4 regions of the Bradyrhizobium sp. USDA 4506 genome follow, and region 4 is predicted to be linked to each of the others. Evidence: predicted binding sites of a transcription regulator. Region 4 holds the regulator's gene; each other region holds the start of a gene.
What was found. The regulator HrcA, encoded in region 4, represses chaperone genes, less so after heat shock. The targets are predictions, from matches to a motif close to GTTAGCACTCNCNNNNNGNGAGTGCTAAC.
Positions count from the first base shown of each region.

Region 1: a site for HrcA is predicted at 2,877-2,905, ahead of ACVIHF_RS20120 (co-chaperone GroES). Genes of this name have one in related genera too.
Region 2: a site for HrcA is predicted at 1,935-1,963, ahead of ACVIHF_RS22195 (co-chaperone GroES). Genes of this name have one in related genera too.
Region 3: a site for HrcA is predicted at 2,467-2,495, ahead of ACVIHF_RS41110 (co-chaperone GroES). Genes of this name have one in related genera too.

Region 1 is NZ_JBSSBM010000002.1:3,776,841-3,782,431, forward strand. It holds partial or broken gene ACVIHF_RS20100 (IS701 family transposase) at 98-1,428, opposite strand; gene ACVIHF_RS20105 (hypothetical protein) at 1,425-1,583, opposite strand; gene ACVIHF_RS20110 (cupin domain-containing protein) at 1,600-2,166, opposite strand; gene ACVIHF_RS20115 (usg protein) at 2,266-2,556, opposite strand; gene ACVIHF_RS20120 (co-chaperone GroES) at 2,949-3,263, shown strand; gene groL (chaperonin GroEL) at 3,307-4,947, shown strand.
Region 2 is NZ_JBSSBM010000002.1:4,216,427-4,222,017, forward strand. It holds gene groL (chaperonin GroEL) at 1-1,440, opposite strand, end outside; gene ACVIHF_RS22195 (co-chaperone GroES) at 1,587-1,901, opposite strand; gene ACVIHF_RS22200 (CopG family transcriptional regulator) at 2,217-2,663, opposite strand; gene ACVIHF_RS22205 (conjugal transfer protein TraG) at 2,669-4,654, opposite strand; gene ACVIHF_RS22210 (relaxase/mobilization nuclease domain-containing protein) at 4,678-5,591, opposite strand, start outside.
Region 3 is NZ_JBSSBM010000002.1:8,269,443-8,275,033, reverse strand. It holds gene ACVIHF_RS41125 (protein phosphatase CheZ) at 239-1,015, shown strand; gene ACVIHF_RS41120 (hypothetical protein) at 1,251-1,529, shown strand; gene ACVIHF_RS41115 (hypothetical protein) at 1,754-2,272, opposite strand; gene ACVIHF_RS41110 (co-chaperone GroES) at 2,590-2,886, shown strand; gene groL (chaperonin GroEL) at 3,091-4,737, shown strand; gene ACVIHF_RS41100 (hypothetical protein) at 4,828-5,118, shown strand; gene ACVIHF_RS41095 (antibiotic biosynthesis monooxygenase family protein) at 5,150-5,518, opposite strand.
Region 4 is NZ_JBSSBM010000002.1:7,012,995-7,018,585, reverse strand. It holds gene pncA (bifunctional nicotinamidase/pyrazinamidase) at 1-638, shown strand, start outside; gene ACVIHF_RS35195 (helix-turn-helix domain-containing protein) at 661-1,515, shown strand; gene ACVIHF_RS35190 (VOC family protein) at 1,584-2,009, shown strand; gene grpE (nucleotide exchange factor GrpE) at 2,058-2,663, opposite strand; gene hrcA (heat-inducible transcriptional repressor HrcA) at 2,829-3,917, opposite strand; gene rph (ribonuclease PH) at 4,088-4,801, shown strand; gene rdgB (RdgB/HAM1 family non-canonical purine NTP pyrophosphatase) at 4,813-5,448, shown strand; gene hemW (radical SAM family heme chaperone HemW) at 5,435-5,591, shown strand, end outside.

The DNA.
Region 1 (5,591 bases), 3.2 Mb from region 4:
TCGCTATCGGGGCAAAGCGGACGTAGAGTCACGCCGACGGTTTTATGCGTACACGGCCTAGCACTACTTTGGCAGATTGTGTTTTCGCCGCTGTTTTTCAGGGATTTCCTTTCGGCAATATGGGCACTGCTGAGGCGGCGGCCGAAGGATGAGATCGACGATGGCGTGACGTACGGCTGGCATGGTTGGCTGAGGCGGAGGCCCGTTGATTCTTTTTTTTCCGCCCCGCGTATGCGAGGCGACGATGTTGCAGGAAGGCGTAGGCAATCATTGTCATCAAGGCGTGGCGATGAAGACCTTGCCATGACCGCCCTTCGAAGTGATCAAGTCCAAGCTCCTCCTTCAGCTGTTGATGCGCCTGCTCACAAATCCACCGTGCCTTGATGGTGGCGGCCAGCGTGCGCAGATCCGTCGCCGCCGGAAGATTGGCGAGATAGTATTTTGCTCACCAATGAGCCAGGCTTCGTCGCCTGGCAGATGCTGCTGACCTTTATCCCATATTCGCTGCGGAGGGCCGTCGGCGGTGCGGACACGGAGAGCAGCAAATCGAGCTTTGAGCCGACCTTTCGTCCCGCTACGCCAACTCAGGGTTTTCCATTTGGCGCTGGCCAGCATTTGTTCGGCCGCAATCGATAAGATATCGGGCACGTGGTGCTTTCGTGGTTTGCCACGGACTTTGGTGATCGGCCAAATGAGCTTCACATCGACCGGATACACTTTCTGGTGCCGAGGGATACCGACAGCCCAGGTCAGCCCGCGCTCTGTTAGCCCTTGTCGAAACGGTGCGCTGAGGCCGTATCCTGCATCCGCCAGCACACATCCAAAGCGCATGTTGGCTGCCATCGCGCGGTCAATCTCGGCCAAAGCGATCTCCGGCTTGGACCGTGGCGTTCGGTGTTCGACTGGCACGCGAGCGCGCTTCAAACGAGACATGTCGCTTGTCCAGCTGTCAGGCAGAAAGAGACGTAACGCGACCATCACTGGCACTTCGCCGCGTGCAAGCGTTAAAGACACCAGCGTTTGGCAATTTGCGGTTTTACCGAGAGCCGACGCGTATTGAGCCGCAACACCGACCGATCGCTCACCCTTCTTGGGAAGTGAGGTGTCATCGATAACCAGCATCGCATCCCTGCCGCCGACAAGTCGGTCCGCCTGGTTGAGCAGCTCCGTCTCCAGCGGCGTCGCATCCCAGACACCGTCCGCAATGAAATGGTGCAACTGGTCGTAGTTGCTCGTGGCAAGGCGTTCCGCCATCGGCTGAACGCTCTTGCGATCGCCCGGACCGATCAATCCCGCAACATACAGAGGACACATCCGCTGCCGGGTCTTATGACCCAGCCGGTCCAAGAACGGCATTAGCCAGCGTTCGAGTTCGTCTTCCCATCTCGGCATGGTCAGCCCTCCAAGAGCCGACCACCCATGAATCATTGAAAAATTGATTCGGGAATCCTATAAAACGCGGCAAAATCAACAATCTGCCAAAGTAGTGCTAGAAAATCGGCATGCCCGGGCTTGACCCGGGCATCCATCGACCAAGGAGAATCTTTCGAAGCAAGCTGGATGGCCGGGTCAAGCCCGGCCATGACGGCCGCGAAAAGCCTACGCCTTCAACTCCACCGTCTTGAACTCGGCCGGCAGGATCACCTCCAGCAGTTCGACGTCGTCGGAGTAGTCCAGGATCATGTGCCGGATGCGCGGCGGCTGGGTCCAGGCGCTGCCTTGCTGCATCAGCGTCTCGCCCTCGCCTTCCATGTAGGTCTTCACCCAGCCCTTGAGCACATAGACCATCTGGAAGTCGACATCGTGGAAGTGCAGCTTCGACACCTCATCGGGATTGCACGGTCCCTGCAGCCGGATGACGTGTGCCTGCGCGAGGCCATGCGAGGCGGCGGCGATGCCGAGGTCGCGGTACTTGGCGTAGGCGCGCAGCCCGTCGGCCTTAAAGTCCTCTTCGCGGTGATGGCTGATCGCGACGCGCTGCTTCGGCCGCGCCTTGGCTGCAGCTTTCGGCGCGCTCTTCTTGGCCGCCGAGACGCGGCCTTTCGACTTGATGGTCTTGCGCGCGGACGATTTCGCGGACGTCTTCTTGGCGCCTGCGCCAAGCCCCGACCATTTCTTCTTCACCGCGGTCTTGGCTGCCGATCTTGATGCCGTCTTCTTGGCCATTGTTTCGCCTCCCGTCTTTTTGTGACGGAGAGAGGCTAACACAAGTCGCGCGCCGCGAGGCGAGCAAAGGCGCACAGCGCGCTTTTGCCTCCTTGCCAGCTAATGCAGCCGGAACACGCCGTCGACGGCACGCAGCTCGGCCGGCTTGACCAGCTTGGAATGCGCCACCGTCACCGAAAACAGCGGGCCTTCGAGCTTCGCTTGCCAGAACGCGAGGAAATCCTGCAGCGCCGGAAATTTCGGAAACAGGTCGTAGTTCTGCCAGACATAGGTCTGCAGCAACGAGGGGTGATCCGGCATCCGATAGAGGATTTGCGCCGTCGTCAGCCCGTACCCCAGCAACTGCTTCCGGAAATCGTCGGAAACAACCCCACCAACTCGCGAGACCATGCCAACCTCCTGTGACGGAGCGCATTCACGTGGTGGCCGACCTCCCCGCCGGACCACCGGCAATGGATGCGCTCACATGAGAGAAATGTGACGCACGCGACTAACCCATCTCAAGCCTAAATGTTTAATAGGTTGTTGAAATTTCTTGCGTTGGCAGCAGCTTACCGCATCTGCTAATAGCCGCAGCGCCCCACGGGGCGGTATTAAGGATGCCGAAATGATCTCGGTATCCTTTTGGCAGCCGACACTTACGAGTGCCAATTTTTCTGCTAGAGGCACTTGCCCGCCGCCAAGGCTTGGCCTATCTCCTGCCCAGCCAGTCTGGCACTCGCTGGACTGGACTGCTAACTCTCCAAAAATCTACAGCATCTACAAATGTTTAGGAGGACTGCATGAAATTCCGTCCGCTTCACGACCGCGTCGTGGTCAAGCGTATCGACGCCGAAGAGAAGACCGCTGGCGGCATCATCATTCCGGACAGTGCCAAGGAAAAGCCCTCGCAGGGCGAAGTCACCGCTGTCGGCCCGGGCGGCCGCGACGAAGCTGGCAAGCTGATCCCGATCGACCTTAAGGTCGGCGACCGCGTCCTGTTCGGCAAGTGGTCCGGCACCGAGGTCAAGATCGACGGCGAAGACCTGCTGATCATGAAGGAAAGCGACATCATGGGCGTGCTCGACGTCCCCGCTTCCAAGAAGAAGGCCGCCTAAGCGCCTCTTTCCCTCCCAGTAAATCATTCCAAGGAAAACCCAGATGGCAGCTAAAGAAGTCAAATTCTCCGTTGACGCGCGCGACAAGATGCTGCGCGGCGTCGACATCCTCGCCAACGCGGTGAAGGTCACCCTCGGCCCCAAGGGCCGCAACGTGGTGCTCGAGAAGTCGTTCGGCGCTCCCCGCATCACCAAGGACGGCGTCACCGTCGCCAAGGAGATCGAGCTCGAGGACAAGTTCGAGAACATGGGCGCGCAGATGGTGCGCGAAGTCGCCTCCAAGTCCGCTGACGCGGCCGGCGACGGCACCACCACGGCGACCGTGCTCGCCCAGGCGATCGTGCGGGAAGGCGCCAAGTCGGTCGCCGCCGGCATGAACCCGATGGACCTGAAGCGCGGTATCGACCTCGCGGTCGAAGCCGTCGTTGCGGACCTCCAGAAGAACTCGAAGAAGGTCACCTCGAACGAGGAGATCGCCCAGGTCGGCACCATTTCGGCCAACGGCGATGCCGAGATCGGCAAGTTCCTCGCCGACGCCATGAAGAAGGTCGGCAACGAGGGCGTGATCACGGTCGAGGAAGCCAAGTCGCTCGAGACCGAGCTCGACGTCGTCGAGGGCATGCAGTTCGACCGCGGCTACATCTCGCCCTACTTCGTCACCAACGCCGACAAGATGCGCGTTGAGATGGACGACGCCTACATCCTGATCAACGAGAAGAAGCTCTCCTCGCTGAACGAGCTGCTGCCGCTGCTCGAGGCCGTGGTGCAGACCGGCAAGCCGCTGGTCATCGTCGCCGAAGACGTCGAAGGCGAAGCGCTCGCCACCCTCGTCGTCAACCGCCTGCGTGGCGGCCTGAAGGTCGCGGCCGTCAAGGCTCCGGGCTTCGGCGATCGCCGCAAGGCCATGCTGCAGGACATCGCGATCCTGACCGGCGGCCAGGCCATCTCGGAAGACCTCGGCATCAAGCTCGAGAACGTCACGCTGCAGATGCTCGGTCGCGCCAAGAAGGTGATGATCGACAAGGAGAACACCACGATTGTCAACGGCGCCGGCAAGAAGGCCGACATCGACGCCCGCGTTGCCCAGATCAAGGCGCAGATCGAGGAGACCACCTCGGACTACGACCGTGAGAAGCTGCAGGAGCGTCTCGCCAAGCTCGCAGGCGGCGTCGCGGTGATCCGCGTCGGCGGCGCGACCGAGGTCGAGGTGAAGGAGCGCAAGGATCGCGTTGATGACGCGATGCACGCGACCCGTGCGGCTGTCGAGGAAGGCATCGTCCCGGGCGGCGGCGTCGCCCTCCTCCGTGCGTCCGAGCAGCTCAAGGGCCTGCGCACCAAGAACGACGACCAGAAGACCGGCGTCGAGATCGTGCGCAAGGCGCTGTCGGCTCCCGCTCGCCAGATCGCGATCAACGCCGGTGAAGACGGTTCGGTCATCGTCGGCAAGATCCTGGAGAACAAGACCTACAACTACGGCTTCGACTCCCAGACCGGCGACTATGCCGACCTCGTCAAGAAGGGCATCATCGACCCGACCAAGGTCGTGCGCACCGCGATCCAGAACGCTGCCTCGGTTGCCGCGCTCCTGATCACCACGGAAGCGATGGTTGCCGAGCTGCCGAAGAAGAACGCCGGCGGCCCCGCGATGCCTCCGGGCGGCGGCATGGGCGGCATGGACTTCTAAGCGACGAAGTCGTCCCGGACGCGGTGCAGCGCGAAGCGGTGCACCGCAGAGCCGGGATCTCGCTCAACGACAACGAAATGCAAAACCCCGGCAGCGATGCCGGGGTTTTTGTTTGGGGCAGGCTCGCCGGGCGACTTACCAGGAGCCTTACGCTGCTCACAGCATGCACGTTATTCACAACACTCTCCGTAAATATACGTTGGTCTGAGTTGACAATTTCAAAAAAAATTTCGCGCGAGAGTCGCAAACCGAACCGACAGCGTCATCTTCGTCCCGCACAGTAGGCTCGGGACAAGATCGAAGTTCACTCTCAACAATCTGAATTGAGCACGGAGCGTCAGCTCCCGTGACGCGGGCAAGCGTTGCGGAGAATGCTTTCACTTGCGAGGGAGGCAGTGCAGTGAGCGAAAGCGACAAGGTTTTCAGCCGAGCCGCCTGAAGAAGCGGCGTTGAAGTCACATCGAGGATTCGTTCAAGGAGGGACCTGGCCGGTTGGAAGAAGCCCAGTGACGAGAGCATGCAGCCCCCACTGCCCGATGCTCCGTCAACCGCCGCAGGTGCGCGATGCCCCCCCAACTACCCCGCGCACCGATCAGGCCAATCCAACCGGCCGGACTATTCTGCAAGGCAACAGGCAAAAAGCA
Region 2 (5,591 bases), 2.8 Mb from region 4:
GTCGAAGCCGTAATTGTAGGTCTTGTTCTCCAGGATCTTGCCGACGATGACGGAGCCGTCCTCGCCGGCGTTGACCGCGATCTGGCGAGCCGGAGCCGACAGCGCCTTGCGCACGATCTCGACGCCGGTCTTCTGGTCGTCGTTCTTGGTGCGCAGGCCCTTCAGGTGCTCGGAGGCACGGAGCAGGGCGACGCCGCCGCCCGGGAGGATGCCTTCCTCGACAGCCGCGCGGGTCGCGTGCATCGCGTCATCAACGCGATCCTTGCGCTCCTTCACCTCGACCTCGGTCGCGCCGCCGACGCGGATCACCGCGACGCCGCCTGCGAGCTTGGCGAGACGCTCCTGCAGCTTCTCACGGTCGTAGTCCGAGGTGGTCTCCTCGATCTGCGCCTTGATCTGGGCAACGCGGGCGTCGATGTCGGCCTTCTTGCCGGCGCCGCTGACAATCGTGGTGTTTTCCTTGTCGATCATCACCTTCTTGGCGCGGCCGAGCATCTGCAGCGTGACGTTCTCGAGCTTGATGCCGAGGTCTTCCGAGATGGCCTGGCCGCCGGTCAGGATCGCGATGTCCTGCAGCATGGCCTTGCGGCGATCGCCGAAGCCCGGAGCCTTGACGGCCGCGACCTTCAGGCCGCCACGCAGGCGGTTGACGACGAGGGTGGCGAGGGCTTCGCCTTCGACGTCCTCGGCGACGATGACCAGCGGCTTGCCGCTCTGTACCACGGCCTCGAGCAGCGGCAGCAGCTCGTTCAGCGAGGAGAGCTTCTTCTCGTTGATCAGGATATAGGCATCGTCCAACTCGGCACGCATCTTGTCGGCGTTGGTGACGAAGTAGGGCGAGATGTAGCCGCGGTCGAACTGCATGCCCTCGACGACGTCGAGCTCGGTCTCGAGCGACTTGGCTTCCTCGACCGTGATCACGCCCTCGTTTCCGACCTTCTTCATGGCGTCGGCGAGGAACTTGCCGATCTCGGCATCGCCGTTGGCCGAAATGGTGCCGACCTGGGCGATCTCCTCGTTCGAGGTGACCTTCTTCGAGTTCTTCTGAAGGTCGGCGACCACGGCTTCCACCGCCATGTCGATACCGCGCTTCAAATCCATCGGGTTCATGCCGGCGGCGACCGACTTGGCGCCTTCCTTCACGATCGCGGCCGCGAGCACGGTCGCGGTGGTGGTGCCGTCACCGGCCGCGTCAGCGGACTTGGAGGCGACTTCGCGCACCATCTGCGCGCCCATGTTCTCGAACTTGTCCTCGAGCTCGATCTCCTTGGCGACAGCGACGCCGTCCTTGGTGATGCGGGGAGCGCCGAACGACTTCTCGAGCACCACGTTGCGGCCCTTCGGACCGAGGGTGACCTTCACCGCGTTGGCGAGGATATCGACGCCGCGCAGCATCCGGTCGCGGGCATCGACGCCGAATTTGAGTTCTTTGGCTGACATGTCTGTCTCCCCTGAGTTGATCTCTGCTCCTCGTCCTGAAGTGCTTGCTCTTGAAGCGGGCGTCTCGAAGAACGAGACAGTTGGCTCTTGGCCTCATCTTTCGAGACGCCGGCAGCGCCTGCTCCTCAAGAGAGCGGGCGTACGGCTTAAGCGGCCTTTTTGCTGGCGGAGGTGCCAGTGAGAACACCCATGATGTCGCTCTCCTTCATGATCAACAGCTCCTTGCCGTCGATCTTGACTTCGGTGCCCGACCATTTGCCGAACAGCACGCGGTCGCCGACCTGAAGGTCAATCGGGATCAGCTTGCCGCTCTCGTCGCGGCCGCCCGGGCCGACGGCGATCACTTCGCCCTGCGAGGGCTTTTCCTTGGCCGAGTCGGGAACGATGACGCCACCAGCAGTCTTCTCTTCAGCTTCGATGCGCTTGACCACGACGCCGTCGTGAAGCGGACGGAATTTCATGCGATCCTCCCTGGCCTTGTGCGCAATCTCGGGATTCGCACCCACAATGAGCAAGTGCTAATCGCAGCTCACTTATACCTGTGACAGTTGGGCGCAAGAGCGTCCGCCTGCGATATTTGGCTGCAAATTGGGTCTCTCGAAGGAGAATGCCCGCGGCGATCGCTGGCGGGCGAAGCAATAGGCCGCCAGCAGTGTCTGTGTCCGATCTGGGCCGTCGCGACTTATTGCACCGCCACACGACTTCGGTGCGGACGGGACTAAACACCTAGGCGGACACGCCATCGTCGCGCACCCCACAAATTCACAGGTACAGACCTAGGAGCGTGGCTGGCCCGAATGATCGTCGCCACCGAGGTCGTCCGCGATCTCCTGCAGGAGCTTCGGTCCCCTGGCGAGCCTGCGGCCAAGTGCGGTGACGAAGGAATCGTAGCGTTCACCTCCCTTGGCGCGCGCGGCTTGCGCGGCCGGCTCCGGCAATGCCGGGGTCGTGGTCAACCAGAACCGGACGAACACGGCAAGCGTCTCGACCGCGATGCCGACGTCGCGCTCAAGCCGGATCATGCGGCGATCGAGCTGGTCGAGGCGCTTCGCGATCACCGCCTCCCGTCGTTCGGCCGCATCCGGGGACAGAAAGGAGGCGATCGCGGCCTCAGCGATCAGCGATTGAGGTTGGTCTCGGCGCGCGGCATAGTCCGTCAGCGCCGTCATAACGGCCGGGTCGAGGTAGACCGAAATCTGGATCTTCTTCTTGCGGACGGTCATGGCGGTCACAGCTCCATGCCATCGCCGGAGTCCAGCGAGACCTGCCGCGCTACGCCTCGCATGATCCGCGTTATGCGGCTGTTGCGGACGGCCTCATCGTCCGCATCATCGACGGGATCGGCTTCGAACTCGTTCTCGATCGGCGCCCTCCTCTCGACCAGCGTCACGCGGCTGAGCTCGGGCTGCTGGCGGCGTTCGGATCCGGTCGGATCGTCATCTTCGGTCGCGGTCATCGGGCCGGCATTGCCGATTTCCGCTTTCGGCGGCACTGGCCGGCCCGTCCAATCATTCGGCCGCCCCTGGTTGGGAACAGTGAGTGCCGGCACCGGCAGAATGCGCTGCAGGAGGCGCGCGTCGTCGTAATAGCGCGCCTTCTTCGCCCGGATCGGCCGAGCGCCCGCAACCATGACGATCTCGTCCGTCGGTGGCAGTTGCATGACTTCGCCTGGGGTGAGCAGCGGCCGGGCCGTTTCCTGCCGGGAGACCATCAAATGACCAAGCCACGGGTTCAATCGGTGGCCGGCATAGTTCTTCATGGCGCGCATTTCGGTCGCGGTACCCAAGGCATCGGAGACACGCCTGGCGGTGCGCTCGTCGTTGGTGGCGAAGCTGACGCGGACATGGCAGTTGTCGAGGATCGAATTGTTCGGGCCGTACGCCTTCTCGATCTGGTTCAGCGATTGGGCAATCAGAAAGCCCTTCAGTCCATATCCTGCCATGAACGCCAGCGCCGACTCGAAGAAATCCAGCCGCCCCAACGCGGGAAACTCATCGAGCATCAGGAGCAGCCGGTGGCGCTTTGCCTTGGCCTGCAGGTCCTCCGTGAGACGCCGGCCGATCTGGTTGAGGATCAGACGGATCAGCGGCTTGGTCCGGTTGATGTCGGAGGGCGGCACGACGAGGTAGAGGGTCGCCGGTTGCTGGTCGCCCACGATGTCGGTGATGCGCCAATCGCAGCGCCGGGTCACCGCGGCGACGATGGGATCGCGGTAGAGCCCGAGGAACGACATGGCGGTCGACAGCACGCCCGACCGTTCGTTGTCGGACTTGTTGAGCAGCTCGCGCGCTGCGCTAGCGATGACGGGATGTGGTCCGGCTTCGCCGAGATGCGCGGTCTTCATCATCGCGACAAGCGTCGATTCGATCGACCGCTTCGGATTAGAGAGGAACGCGGCGACGCCCGCCAGCGTCTTGTCCTCTTCGGCATAGAGGACATGGAGGATGGCGCCGACCAGCAGCGCGTGACTGGTCTTCTCCCAATGGTTCCGCTTCTCCAGACTCCCCTCGGGATCGACCAGGATGTCGGCGATGTTCTGGACGTCGCGCACCTCCCATACGCCGCGGCGAACCTCGAGCAGCGGATTGTAGGCCGCTGACTTCGGATTGGTCGGGTCGAACAATAGAACCCGCCCATGTTTCGCGCGGAAGCCGGCGGTCAGCTGCCAGTTCTCGCCCTTGATATCGTGAACGATCGCCGAGCCCGGCCAGGTCAGGAGCGAGGGCACGACCAGGCCAACGCCCTTGCCCGAGCGGGTCGGGGCAAAGCACAGCACATGCTCCGGACCGTCATGACGGAGATAGTCACGCTCATAGCGGCCGAGCACGACCCCGTCGTCGCCAAGGAGCCCGGCCGCGTTGACCTCTCCCGTCTCGGCCCAGCGGGCCGAGCCGTAGGTCTCGACATTCTTCGCCTCGCGCGCCCGCCAGACCGACATGCCGATCGCGGCCACGATCGAGATGAATCCGCCCGAGGCCGCGATGAACGCGCCGCGCACGAAGATGTCGGGCGCATAGGCGTCGTAGAAGAACCACCACCAGAAAAACGCCGGCGGATAATAGATCGGCCAGCCAATGACGCTGAACCATGGGGTGCCCAACTGCCCCTGAAATCCGAGCTGCCAGGCGACATATTCCGTCGCACCCCAGGTCGTCAGAAGCACGATCGCGAGCACGGTCAGGATCTGTCCCCAGAGGATGGTGGTCGCGGACATGGCGTTAGTCCTTTCTGCGCGATCTACAGTCCAAGTCCCCGCTTTCGGCCAAAGCTCCAGTCGATGCCACCGTCGTTGCGTATAGTTCCGGTGACGTGGCGGCCGAGCTGTTTCTCGAGCGAGGGCGTCCAGGGCACGAGCTGGAAGCCGAGTCCGTCGTCGATCATGGCGAAGCGACCGGAGGCGAGCGTGAAGCGCTGGCGGTAGCTGCCGGCGACATGGTCGCCGCTGCCGGCTTGATGGAATGGCTGGCCGGTTCGGGACGCGAGCCTATCGCCCAAGGCCTCCAGCTCCCGGCAACGCAAGGTGTCGATCAGGTTGCGCGAGAAGATGATGCGCTGGCCCCGCCGCTCGGCATAACCGCGTTCGAGCAAATGCTCGGCACGCCGCTCCATGGCCTGCCGCACCTCGGCGCCGAAGGCGCCATCCGAAAGCGCGGCCGGCGTGCGAGCGACCGCCTGCCGGTCGAGCCAGGTCGCCCCCGATGCCGAGACCTGCGCAGCAAGGTTGAGATCCGACCGTACGGCGAGCGCCAAGCGGCGACGTCCTTGCGGGTCGTCGAACTTGCGCAGCTCGACGATCGCGCCCGGCGCGCCGTCGCCGGCGGCGTCGAGATCGGGCAACCTCAAGTGATGGGTTCGCCCGTCCACGCCGTCGACCACGGCATAGGCCGTGCCCTTCAGCTCGTCGTCGAGGCCGCGATCGACCAGCCGGCCGATGATCGGCGCATCGAGGCTCTCAGCCGCGAGCACATAACTCGCCGCGCCGCGCTCAATGCCGCGTTCGGTCAATGCCCGGTGCATGCGCCTGATGATGTCATCGCGCTCCTCCAAATCGCGTAGCGTGGTCTCCGCCTGGTCGCGGATCACCCACTGGCCTGGCCCGACCTGATCGGCGAGGCCAAGGGATTCGAGCTTGCGCAAGCGACCGACCTTCA
Region 3 (5,591 bases), 1.3 Mb from region 4:
ATAAGCAATGAAAACCGCATCGGTTTGGTAAACGGAGCGGCCGTTTCGATTCACCACATCGGCAATGGGGCGCGGTTTTCCGTGACAGCGTTTATTTTGCGTGAACGGCGCGGCGACATGGTTAATCGCCGGTAGCGCCGCGCTTGCGCGCTATCCGCGCAAACAGTTCCGGCGTGAACCTGACGTTAAATCCGCTCTGTCTAGAACGGACTTCAGTGAAGGGGCGGGAATGAAAATCATGTCAGTGAAGCGCAAGCGTTTTCGTGTCGAGCAGGCGATGGGCGAGGCTGTGATGCCGGAGCCGGATGTTTCCAGCGGCGCCGATCTCGGTCCGATGCATCGCGAGATCATGGCCGAGCTTCGCTCGATCCGCGCCCAGATGGCCGCAGCACCGGCACAGCGCACCGGCGACAGCGTCGATGCCGCGGTCGCCCGCGAAGTCGCCGAGACCCACGCGCTGCTCGAGACCTACCGTGCGCAGGTCGAACAGTGCGAGAAGCTCAAGGTCGAGCTCGACCTGATCCACGACGCGATCAGCCGCACCAAGCGCGAGATCGCCGTGCTGCACGGCAAGAGCTTCAACGGCGAGGAGATGGCGAAGGTCAATGGCGAACTCGGCGCCGTGGTCGGCGGCACCGAACAGGCCACCCAGCAGATCCTCGAGGCGGTGGAGGCGATCGACCAGGCCGCGACCGCGCTCGCGAACAACGTCACGCCCGACCAGCAGAAGCGGCTCAGCGAAGATATTCAGGAGCGCGTGGTCTCGATCTTCGAGGCCTGCAACTTCCAGGACCTCACCGGCCAGCGCATCAGCAAGGTGATGCAGACGATGAAGTTCATCGAACAGCACATCAACGAGATGATGAACATCTGGGGCGGCGTCGACGCGATCAAGTCGCACGTCCCGGCGATCGTCGACACGCGCGAGGGCGATGCCCGCCTGCTCAACGGCCCGAAGCTCGACGGCGACGCCGGCCACGCCTCGCAGGACGACATCGACGCGATGTTCAACTGAGGTTTGTCGGATCAAAACGAAAAACGCCTGCCTTCGGGCCGGCGTTCTTGTTTGCGCGAGCCCACCCAGTAGAGGTCACCAGACACAGCGCCATGCTCGCGCTGTCGTTGCGCCGACTTCACGCACAGACGTACGGCCGCGCGCGGGCGTTGATCTACGTCAACGCGATCCGTCCCTTGCCGCTCATATGTTGGGCCGCGCCTGAAGCGGCGCACCATCTTTTGGCCCGCCCGCGATGAGGAGGATCACCATGCGTCGGACGAACATTGTTCCAGCCAAGTCAGTGACGGTTGCGGGAATAGCCGCGAGCCTCATGTTGGGGATTGCCGGTGTGGCGCTCACTCCAGCACCGGCCAAGGCCGTGGTTTACTGCACGTATGTCGGTTATCCGCAGGGTTGCGTGGCGCGGGCGGGCGTTGTGCTCAGGCCTCGTCCGGTGGCGCGCGCTGCGGTCCGTCACAATGCGGGCGGCAACCTGAATGGCGGCGTCAATCGGGTTGGCGTGCGGCGATAAGGCCGCGTTTTCGGGTCTCCTTCCCTTCTCCCCTTGTGGGAGAAGGTGGCGCGGATGCAATCCGCGCCGGATGAGGGGTTGTCGCCGCCTACTCAAATCTCGAAAGGGTCACTCGCGGAGGAGACCCCTCACCCGGATCGCATCTGACGATGCGATCCGACCTCTCCCACAAGGGGAGAGGTGCACCCCGATGCGGCGCTATCTCATGCTGAAGTAGCTCGCCGTTACGCCCTTGGCGCGCAGCGGACATAGACCATGTTGCCGTAGCGGACCCCGGCGTCCTTGTCGACGAAGCGGGTGATCATGACGCGGCCGTCGAACGAGACGATCTCGCGGTCCTGCTCGCCGGGCGTCGGTCCTGGCGGGCCGATATAGTTCTTGCCGCTCGGGGAACCCTTCAGCCGCAGTTCCTGCGGGGTGGCCTGGTCGGCCAGATGCATGATGACGCCGCCGTTCTGGCCGGCGCCGATCACGTAAGGCTGCTTGCACTGGCCGCGCGCAGCGGCCTCGGTGCGGGCGCGATCGGCGGGATTCTGGAACGAGGCGAGACCCCAGCGGCCGACGATCTCGTCGGCGCGGATGCTTGCGGGCATTTCGGGGGCGACCCCCGGCTCGGCTGGCGCCGGCTCAGGGTTCGACGACAACGACGGCAGGCTCATGCTGCCGCACGCCCCCAAGAGTGTCGTCAGCGCCGAAACAGCCGCGAACCGTGCGACCAATCGCGCGTTGAATGACCTGATCATATGCATCCCCCGACTATGTCCCGGCCGCACCCGTCCCGCAGCCAAGCGTAAAACTTAAGACGGAGCAATGACGTCTGACAAAATTACGTCATCGCTACGATTTGGTTTCTGGTCCACCATCCTATATTGGCCTCACCAAGGCCTTAACCCGTTTGCTTGACAGAAACTGCGCCAAGCCATATTTCCCGCCCACAATTAGCACTCTCGCACCACGATTGCTAAGAGCGTCGGGCGTCCTGCCCAGCGCCGACCGGGCCGGCATCCAACGCCGGTCCCGATGAACCGGACCTGAAACCGAGCCTCCAAGAGGGAACGTCATGGCTAAATCCACCTTCCGCCCCCTGCACGACCGCGTCGTGGTCAAGCGTATCGATGCCGAGGAGAAATCCAAGGGCGGCATCATCATTCCGGACTCGGCGAAGGAGAAGCCGTCCCAGGGCGAGATCGTCGCCGTCGGCCCGGGTGGCCGCGACGAGGCCGGCAAGCTGATCCCGATCGACCTCAAGGTCGGCGACCGCGTGCTGTTCGGCAAATGGTCGGGCACCGAGGTCAAGCTCGACAACCAGGAACTCCTGATCATGAAGGAGTCCGACATCATGGGCGTGCTGGCGTAAGCGCCACGACCAATTCGAGAGCGCCCAGTCTCTCCGTCGTCATGCCCGGTCTTGATCCGGGTATCCATCAATCTTCGCAAGATTCTCGCAAGGACGATGGATTGCCGGGGCATCTGGCACGAAGACGCACTTCGTGCTTTCGCCCGGCAATGACGAGCGCAGATGCCGGGCGACCGCATCCAATCATTCCAGGAGTTCAAATCAATGGCTGCCAAGGACGTAAAATTCGCCGGAGAGGCCCGCGACCGCATGCTGCGCGGTGTCGACGTGCTCGCCAACGCCGTGAAGGTGACGCTCGGCCCGAAGGGCCGCAACGTCGTCATCGAGAAGAGCTTCGGCGCTCCCCGCATCACCAAGGACGGCGTCACCGTCGCCAAGGAGATCGAGCTCGACGACAAGTTCGAGAACATGGGTGCGCAGATGCTGCGCGAGGTCGCTTCCAAGACCAACGACACCGCCGGTGACGGCACCACCACCGCGACCGTGCTGGCGCAGGCCATCGTCCGTGAGGGCGCCAAGTCGGTCGCCGCCGGCATGAACCCGATGGACCTGAAGCGCGGTATCGACACCGCGGTCGCGGCCGTGATCAAGGACATCGAGAAGCGCGCCAAGCCGGTCGCCTCCTCGTCCGAAGTCGCCCAGGTCGGCACCATCTCGGCCAATGGCGATGCCGCGATCGGCAAGATGATCGCTCAGGCGATGCAGAAGGTCGGCAACGAGGGCGTGATCACCGTCGAGGAGAACAAGTCGCTCGAGACCGAGGTCGATATCGTCGAGGGCATGAAGTTCGACCGCGGCTACCTCAGCCCCTACTTCATCACCAATGCCGAGAAGATGACCGCCGAGCTCGAGGATGCCTACATCCTGCTGCACGAGAAGAAGCTGTCCGGCCTGCAGTCCATGCTGCCGGTGCTGGAAGCCGTGGTGCAGTCGGGCCGTCCGCTCTTGATCCTCGCCGAGGACGTCGAGGGCGAGGCGCTGGCGACCCTGGTCGTCAACCGCCTGCGCGGCGGGCTCAAGGTCGCCGCCGTCAAGGCGCCGGGCTTCGGCGATCGCCGCAAGGCGATGCTGGAGGACATCGCGATCCTGACCGGCGGTCAGCTGATCTCCGACGACCTCGGCATGAAGCTCGAGAGCGTCACGATCAACATGCTCGGCCGCGCCGGCAAGATCGTGATCGACAAGGAGAACACCACGATCGTCAAGGGCGCCGGCAAGAAGAAGGACATCGACGCCCGCGTTGGCCAGATCAAGGCGCAGATCGAGGAGACCACCTCGGACTACGACCGTGAGAAGCTGCAGGAGCGCCTCGCCAAGCTCGCCGGCGGCGTTGCCGTCATCAAGGTCGGCGGTGCGACCGAGGTCGAGGTCAAGGAGAAGAAGGACCGTGTCGAGGACGCGCTGAACGCGACCCGCGCCGCGGTGCAGGAAGGCATCGTGCCGGGCGGCGGCGTGGCGCTGCTGCGCGCCAAGAAGGCGGTCGGCCGGCTCACCAACCCGAATGCCGACGTCCAGGCCGGCATCAACATCGTGCTCAAGGCACTCGAAGCTCCGGTCCGCCAGATCTCGGAGAACGCCGGTGTCGAGGGCTCGATCGTGGTCGGCAAGATCCTCGAGAACAAGTCGGAGACCTTCGGCTTCGACGCGCAGACCGAGGACTATGTCGACATGGTCGACAAGGGCATCATCGACCCCGCCAAGGTGGTGCGCACCGCCTTGCAGGACGCCTCCTCGGTGGCCGGTCTGCTCGTGACCACCGAGGCCATGGTCGCCGAACTGCCGAAGGATGCAGCGCCGGCAATGCCGGGCGGCGGCGGCATGGGTGGAATGGGCGGCATGGGCGGCTTCTAAGCCTCCCACATCCCTATCGAGATCGAAGGCCGCCTCCGGGCGGCCTTCTTTTTTGCAGTTTGATTACGATCGGGATGCAAGGATCATCTGATGTCCCGCGACGCCAAATCACTGACGTCAACGCTCGTGCTGTTCTACGCGATCGGCGCGCTGCTTGCGCTCGGCGCCTATGCCCTGGACAGCATCGATGATCTTGCGGTCGTCTTGACGTTCTGGCTCAGGCAAACGCTGACGTTTGTCGTCCTCGGCGCGGGTTATGGCGTCTATTACGTCATTTCGGGTTCTGCCGGTCATCGTCCAAAAGCGCCGTTGCGATTTCTGGACATCTCGTTTCTGGCCGCTGCTTCCACGCTTGGGGTTGGCATCCTCGTGCACAGCTGAGCGATCCTTGATGCGACGGCCTGACAGTCCGTTACGCGACGCAGATGTCGGACACCGCCACCTTCTGGAACAGGTGCGGCGAGGCTACCGCCGAGGCCGGATAGGCCGAGAGCTTGGCCCTGAACTCGGGGTTCATGAAGGCGGCGCGGAAGGCGGCGGTGGATTCCCAGACCGCGTAGTTCAGATAGGCCGGGCTCTCGCCGATCGCGCGGTGCAGCTGGGTCGAGATGAAGCCCGGCTGCCGCTTCATGATGGCGGCGTCGTCCTGCCAGGCCTTGAGAAAGCTGTCCTCATCGGCCGGATCGAGGGTGAAGAGGTTGACGAGCACGACATTGGTGGCATCGACCGCGAGCTGGCGGTCGATCGGGAAAGCGGGGTCCAGGGGGCGCATCTGCGGCATGGTTGGCTCCGTTCGATATGGTGTTATGATGTCATTCCGTTATGATGGATACATATAGAAATTGACATTATGA
Region 4 (5,591 bases):
GGGCGGCTGCGATCAAGCCCGACGACGGCTCCGCGCTGCTCGTGATCGACGTCCAGAACTGCTTCCTGCCCGGCGGCAGCCTTGCCGTGAAGGACGGCGAGCAGGTGGTGCCGGTGATCAACAAGATCGCCAAGAGCTTTGCCAATGTGGTGATGACGCAGGACTGGCATACGCCCGGACACATTTCCTTTGCCTCGACCCATTCCGGCAAGAAGCCGTTCGAGACCGTCGACCTTGCCTATGGCAAGCAGGTGCTGTGGCCCGACCACTGCGTCCAGGGTACCGACAGCGCCTCGCTGTCGAAGGAACTCGCGATCCCGCAGGCCGAGCTGATCATCCGCAAGGGTTTTCACAAGGACGTCGACAGCTACTCCGCCTTCACCGAGGCCGACGGCAAGACCACCACCGGGCTCGCCGCCTATCTGAAGGCGCGCAACGTCGAGCGGGTTTTCGTGGCCGGGCTCGCCACCGATTTCTGCGTGGCATGGACCGCGCTCGATGCGCGCAAGGCCGGCTTCGAGACCTATGTGGTGGAAGATGCCTGCCGCGGCATCGACACCCAGGGATCGCTCGCCAAGGCCTGGGACGACATGGCCAAGGCCGGCGTCAAGCGCATCCAGTCCTCGGATATCGCGTAAGACGCAGCCTCGCGAGATTCGCATGGCCGAGCCTGCGTCACCTCATGCATTCGATCTCGCGCAGCGCCTGCCGTCGCCGCGCATGGCCGGCCTGATCGTCCGGATCACCGGTTATCGCGAGACCGCAACGGGCCGGTTCGCACAACGGCAGACCGCGCCGCTGATCGTCCCGCTGATCATCAGTTTCGGCTCGCCGTTCCTGATCGCGCTGTCGCGCGAGCCCGGTGCGGCCGATCGTCAGCTCAGCTTCGCCGCCGGCCTGCATGCCGGGCCTGTCTACATCGAGTCCGACGGGCGCGCCGCCTGCGTGCAGGTCGATTTCACCCCGCTCGGCGCCTACGGCTTCTTCGGCGGCGCCGTGACCGACCTGGCCGGGCGCATGGTCGATATCGACGATGTGCTCGGCCATGATGGCCGTCGTCTGCGCGAACAGCTCGGCGCCGTGACGTGTTGGCAGCGCCGCTTCGACCTGATCGAGGCGTTCGTGCTGCGCCGCGCCGGCCACATGCCGTCTCCCGAAATCGCGTTCGCCTATCGAAAACTGGCGCGTTCGGCCGGCGCCATCAGCATCACGGCATTGGCCGAGGAAATCGGCTGGAGCCGCAAGCATATGGTCAGCCGGTTTCGGTCCGAGCTCGGCCTCGCCCCCAAATCGCTGGCGCGCATGATGCGGTTTCACCGGGCGAGCAGCCTGGCACAAAGCGGCGCCGCGCTCGGCTGGGCGGGGATCGCGGCGGAAAGCGGCTATGCCGACCAGGCCCATCTCGCTCGCGAGTTCGTCGAATTCGCGGGCGAACCGCCAACCGCCTGGGCGCGCCGCCAGGCCTTGACCGACCGCCGGCTGGTTCACGCCGGCGATGGGCTGGCGGACTGGTAACAAACCTTCAAGCCGACGCCGCGTTGCCTCGTGCAGGATGGCGCCGTCAGCCAAGGAGGTGAGCGACCATGACGCACGACATCGAACCGCCCCGCATCTACCCGACCCTGCGCTGCAAGGACGCCGAGGCGATGACCAATTGGCTCACGACGGTGCTTGGGTTCACCGAACACGTCGTCTACCGCGATGGCGGCGTGATCCATCACGCCGAGCTCGCCTATGGTTCCTCGATGCTGATGCTGGGCCAGAGCCGCGACGACGCATATGGCAGGCTGGTCGGCAACCTCGACAACCGCCGCACCGACTCGATCTATATCGCCGTCGACGATCCCGACGCGCTGCACGCGAAGGTCAAGGCTGCCGGAGCGAAGATCGAGATGGAACTGCGAAACACGGATTATGGCAGCCGCGACTTCGCCTGCCGCGATCCGGAAGGAAATCTCTGGAGCTTCGGCACCTATTGGCCGAAGGCCCGCGAGAAGTCGCGACCGTGAGCCCGCGCAATCCGCGAGCTCACAGACGGGTGTCCGGGATCGGACGGATCAGGCGGTGATGTCGGCGGTCGGGGCGGCCTTGGCGCCGCCCTTGGAGACGCCGACCAGCGCCGGACGCAGGATGCGCTCGCCGATCATGTAACCGGCCTGCACGACCTGCACCACGGTGCCCGACGGCACCGACGGATCAGGCACCTCGAACATCGCCTGCTGGAAGTTCGGATCGAACTTCTCGCCGATCGGGTCGAACTTCTTGACGCCGTTCTTCTCCAGCGCGTTGAGCAGCGAACGTTCGGTCAGCTCGACGCCTTCGATCAGCGCCTTCAGGCCAGGATCCGCGGCTTCCTTGGTCTCGGCCGGCACCGCATCGAGCGCGCGCTGCAGGTTGTCGGCGATATCGAGCACGTCGCGGGCAAAGCCGGTGATGCCGTAGGTCTTGGCGTCGGCGACCTCGCGGCGGGTGCGCTGGCGGAGATTCTCCATCTCGGCCAGCGTGCGCAGCGTCCGGTCGCGCGCCTCGGCGAGTTCCTTGGTCAGCGCCTCCGCCGATCCGGCCTCGGGCTCGTCAGGCATGATGTAGGGTTTCGAGACCACGGGCTCACCCGTCGGCGCCGAATTCTCGGTGTTGTCATTGGCCCGGTTCGGATCGGTCATGGCTTGCCTTCTCGAAAACTCGCGTCGGTTCAAATCTTGGGGATTGCTTGCCGGGATATCGTGCTTTGGGCGGCGAAAATCAAGCGCAACATACCGGTCTCGGGAACTGGGATCTCCGGCTTGGGTGAAGAAAACCCGTCAAATGAAAGCGAAATCGCCCTCCGGTCAGCCGCCCAGCATCTTGCTGACGATGCGCGCGGCATAATCGACGGTCGGGATCACCCGCGCATAGTTCAGCCGCGTCGGTCCGATCACGCCGAGAACGCCCACGATCCGCCCCTGGGCGTCGCCGTAGGGCGCGATGATGGTGGAGGAACCCGACAGCGAGAACAGCTTGTTCTCCGAGCCGATGAAGATCCGCACGCCCTCGCCGCGTTCGGCGCGGCCGAGCAGATCGATCACGCCGCGCTTGGTTTCGAGATCGTCGAACAGCGATTTGATGCGCTCGAGATCGTCGAGCGCATGCAGGTCCTCGAGCAGATTGGCGTGACCGCGCACGATCAGCTGGCGGTCCTCGTTCTCGCCGCCGGACCAGCTCGCAATGCCCGCCGCGACCACCTTTTGCGTGAGCTGATCGAGCTCGGCGCGGTTTTGCGTCAGTGCCGTCTCGAGCTCGAGCCGCGCTTCGGCCAGCGTCCGGCCGCGAATCCGCGCATTGAGGAAGTTGGTCGCCTCGGTCAGGGCCGAGGATGGAACACCCGGCGGCAGTGCCAGGACGCGGTTTTCGACCTGGCCGTCTTCGCCGACCAGCACGACCAGCGCCTTCTCCGGCTCCAGCCGGACGAACTCGATATGCTTCAGCCGCGCATTCGACTTTTGCGTCAGCACCACCGCCGCGGCGCGGGTCAGTCCCGACAGCCGCGTCAAGGCTTCGCCGAGCGCGGCCTCGACGGATTGCGCGCGGCCGACGGCAGCAAGCTGGGTCTGGATCGACTGACGCTCGGCCTCGGTGAGGTCGCCGACCTGCATCAGCGCGTCGACGAAGAAGCGCAGCCCGAGTTCGGTCGGCAACCGGCCGGCGGAGGTGTGCGGCGCATAGATCAGGCCGAGTTGCTCGAGATCCGACATCACATTGCGGACCGAGGCCGGCGACAGCGGTAATGCGATCAGGCGCGAAATGTTGCGCGAACCGACCGGCTCGCCGGTCGCGAGATAGCTTTCGACGATTTGACGAAAAATGTCGCGCGAACGCTCGTTGAGCTGGGCGAGCCCGGCATGCGGCGCGATCAGGCCAATCGGATCGTGGTGAGTCACACTCCAGTCCCTCACAATTACTGCATAATTTGTCGATCCGGGAGGCCGATGACAAGCATGCATTCGGCCCCCTCGTACCGGACCCTACCGGGGCCGAAAACCCTTGCCGCTGCCCCTTCCCGCTCCTACAAGCACGGCCAGCCAATTTTCTCGGATTTCTGGAGGATTTCATGCGGCCAAGCCGCCGTGCACCCGATGAACTGCGTCCCGTGTCGCTGGAACGCGGCGTCGTCAAATATGCCGAGGGTTCCTGCATGGTGAAGTTCGGCGACACCCATGTGCTGGTGACCGCCACGCTGGAAGAGCGATTGCCGCCGTGGCTGAAGGGCCAGGGCCGCGGCTGGGTCACCGCAGAATACGGCATGCTGCCGCGTGCCACCCTGGAACGCACCCGCCGCGAGGCTTCGGCCGGCAAGCAGGGCGGCCGGACGGTCGAGATCCAGCGGCTGATCGGCCGCTCGCTGCGCGCGGCCGTCGATCTGGAGGCGCTCGGCGAGCGCCAGATCACGGTCGATTGCGACGTCATCCAGGCCGACGGCGGCACCCGCACCGCCTCGATCACCGGTGCCTGGGTGGCGCTGGCCGACTGCATCAACTGGATGAAGACCCGCAACATGCTGAAGACCAACGTGTTGCGCGACAATGTGGCGGCGATCTCCTGCGGCATCTACCAGGGCACGCCGGTGCTCGATCTCGACTATGCCGAGGATTCCGAAGCCGACACCGACGCCAATTTCGTCATGACCGGGGACGGCCGGATCATCGAGGTGCAGGGCACCGCCGAGAAGACGCCGTTCTCGGAAGGTGAATTCCTGGCGCTGATGGCGCTGGCGCGCAAAGGTGTCGCGCGTCTGGTCGACTTGCAAAAGATCGCGGTGGCGTAGTCAGATTGGTCATGCACCGCCGAATCACCGGAAGGCTCGTCATCGCCACCCATAATCCCGGCAAGCTTGCCGAGATGCGGGAACTGCTGGCGCCGCACGGCGTCGAGGTGGTGTCGGCCGGCGAGCTTGACCTCGCCGAGCCCGAGGAGACCGGCGACAATTTTCGCGCCAACGCGGCGATCAAGGCGATCGCGGCCGCGAAGGCGACCGGACTGCCAGCCTTCGCCGACGATTCCGGCCTCGTGGTCGACGCGCTCGACGGCGCGCCCGGGATCTACTCGGCGCGCTGGGCCGGCGAGGGCAAGGACTTCATGGCGGCGATGACGCGGATCGAGCGGCTGCTGCAGGAACGCGGCGCCACCGCACCGGACCGGCGCAAGGCGCACTTCGTGTCGGCGTTGTGCGTGGCCTGGCCCGACGATCATCTCGAGGAGGTCGAGGCCCGCGCCGATGGAACCCTGGTCTGGCCGCCGCGTGGCACTGCCGGCTTTGGCTACGATCCGGCCTTCCTGCCCGACGGCTACACGCGGACCTTCGGCGAGATGACCAGCATCGAGAAGCACGGCCTGCCGCCGCTCGGGCTCGGCCTGTCGCATCGCGCCCGCGCCTTCGTGAAGCTCGCGGAGATCTGCCTTGAGCCACGCTGACCGAGAAGCCTTCGGCGTCTACGTGCACTGGCCGTTCTGCCTGTCGAAATGCCCGTATTGTGATTTCAACAGCCATGTGCGGCATGCGCCGGTCGACGAGGAGCGTTTCGTGCGCGCGTTCGCCCGCGAGATCGAGACGACGG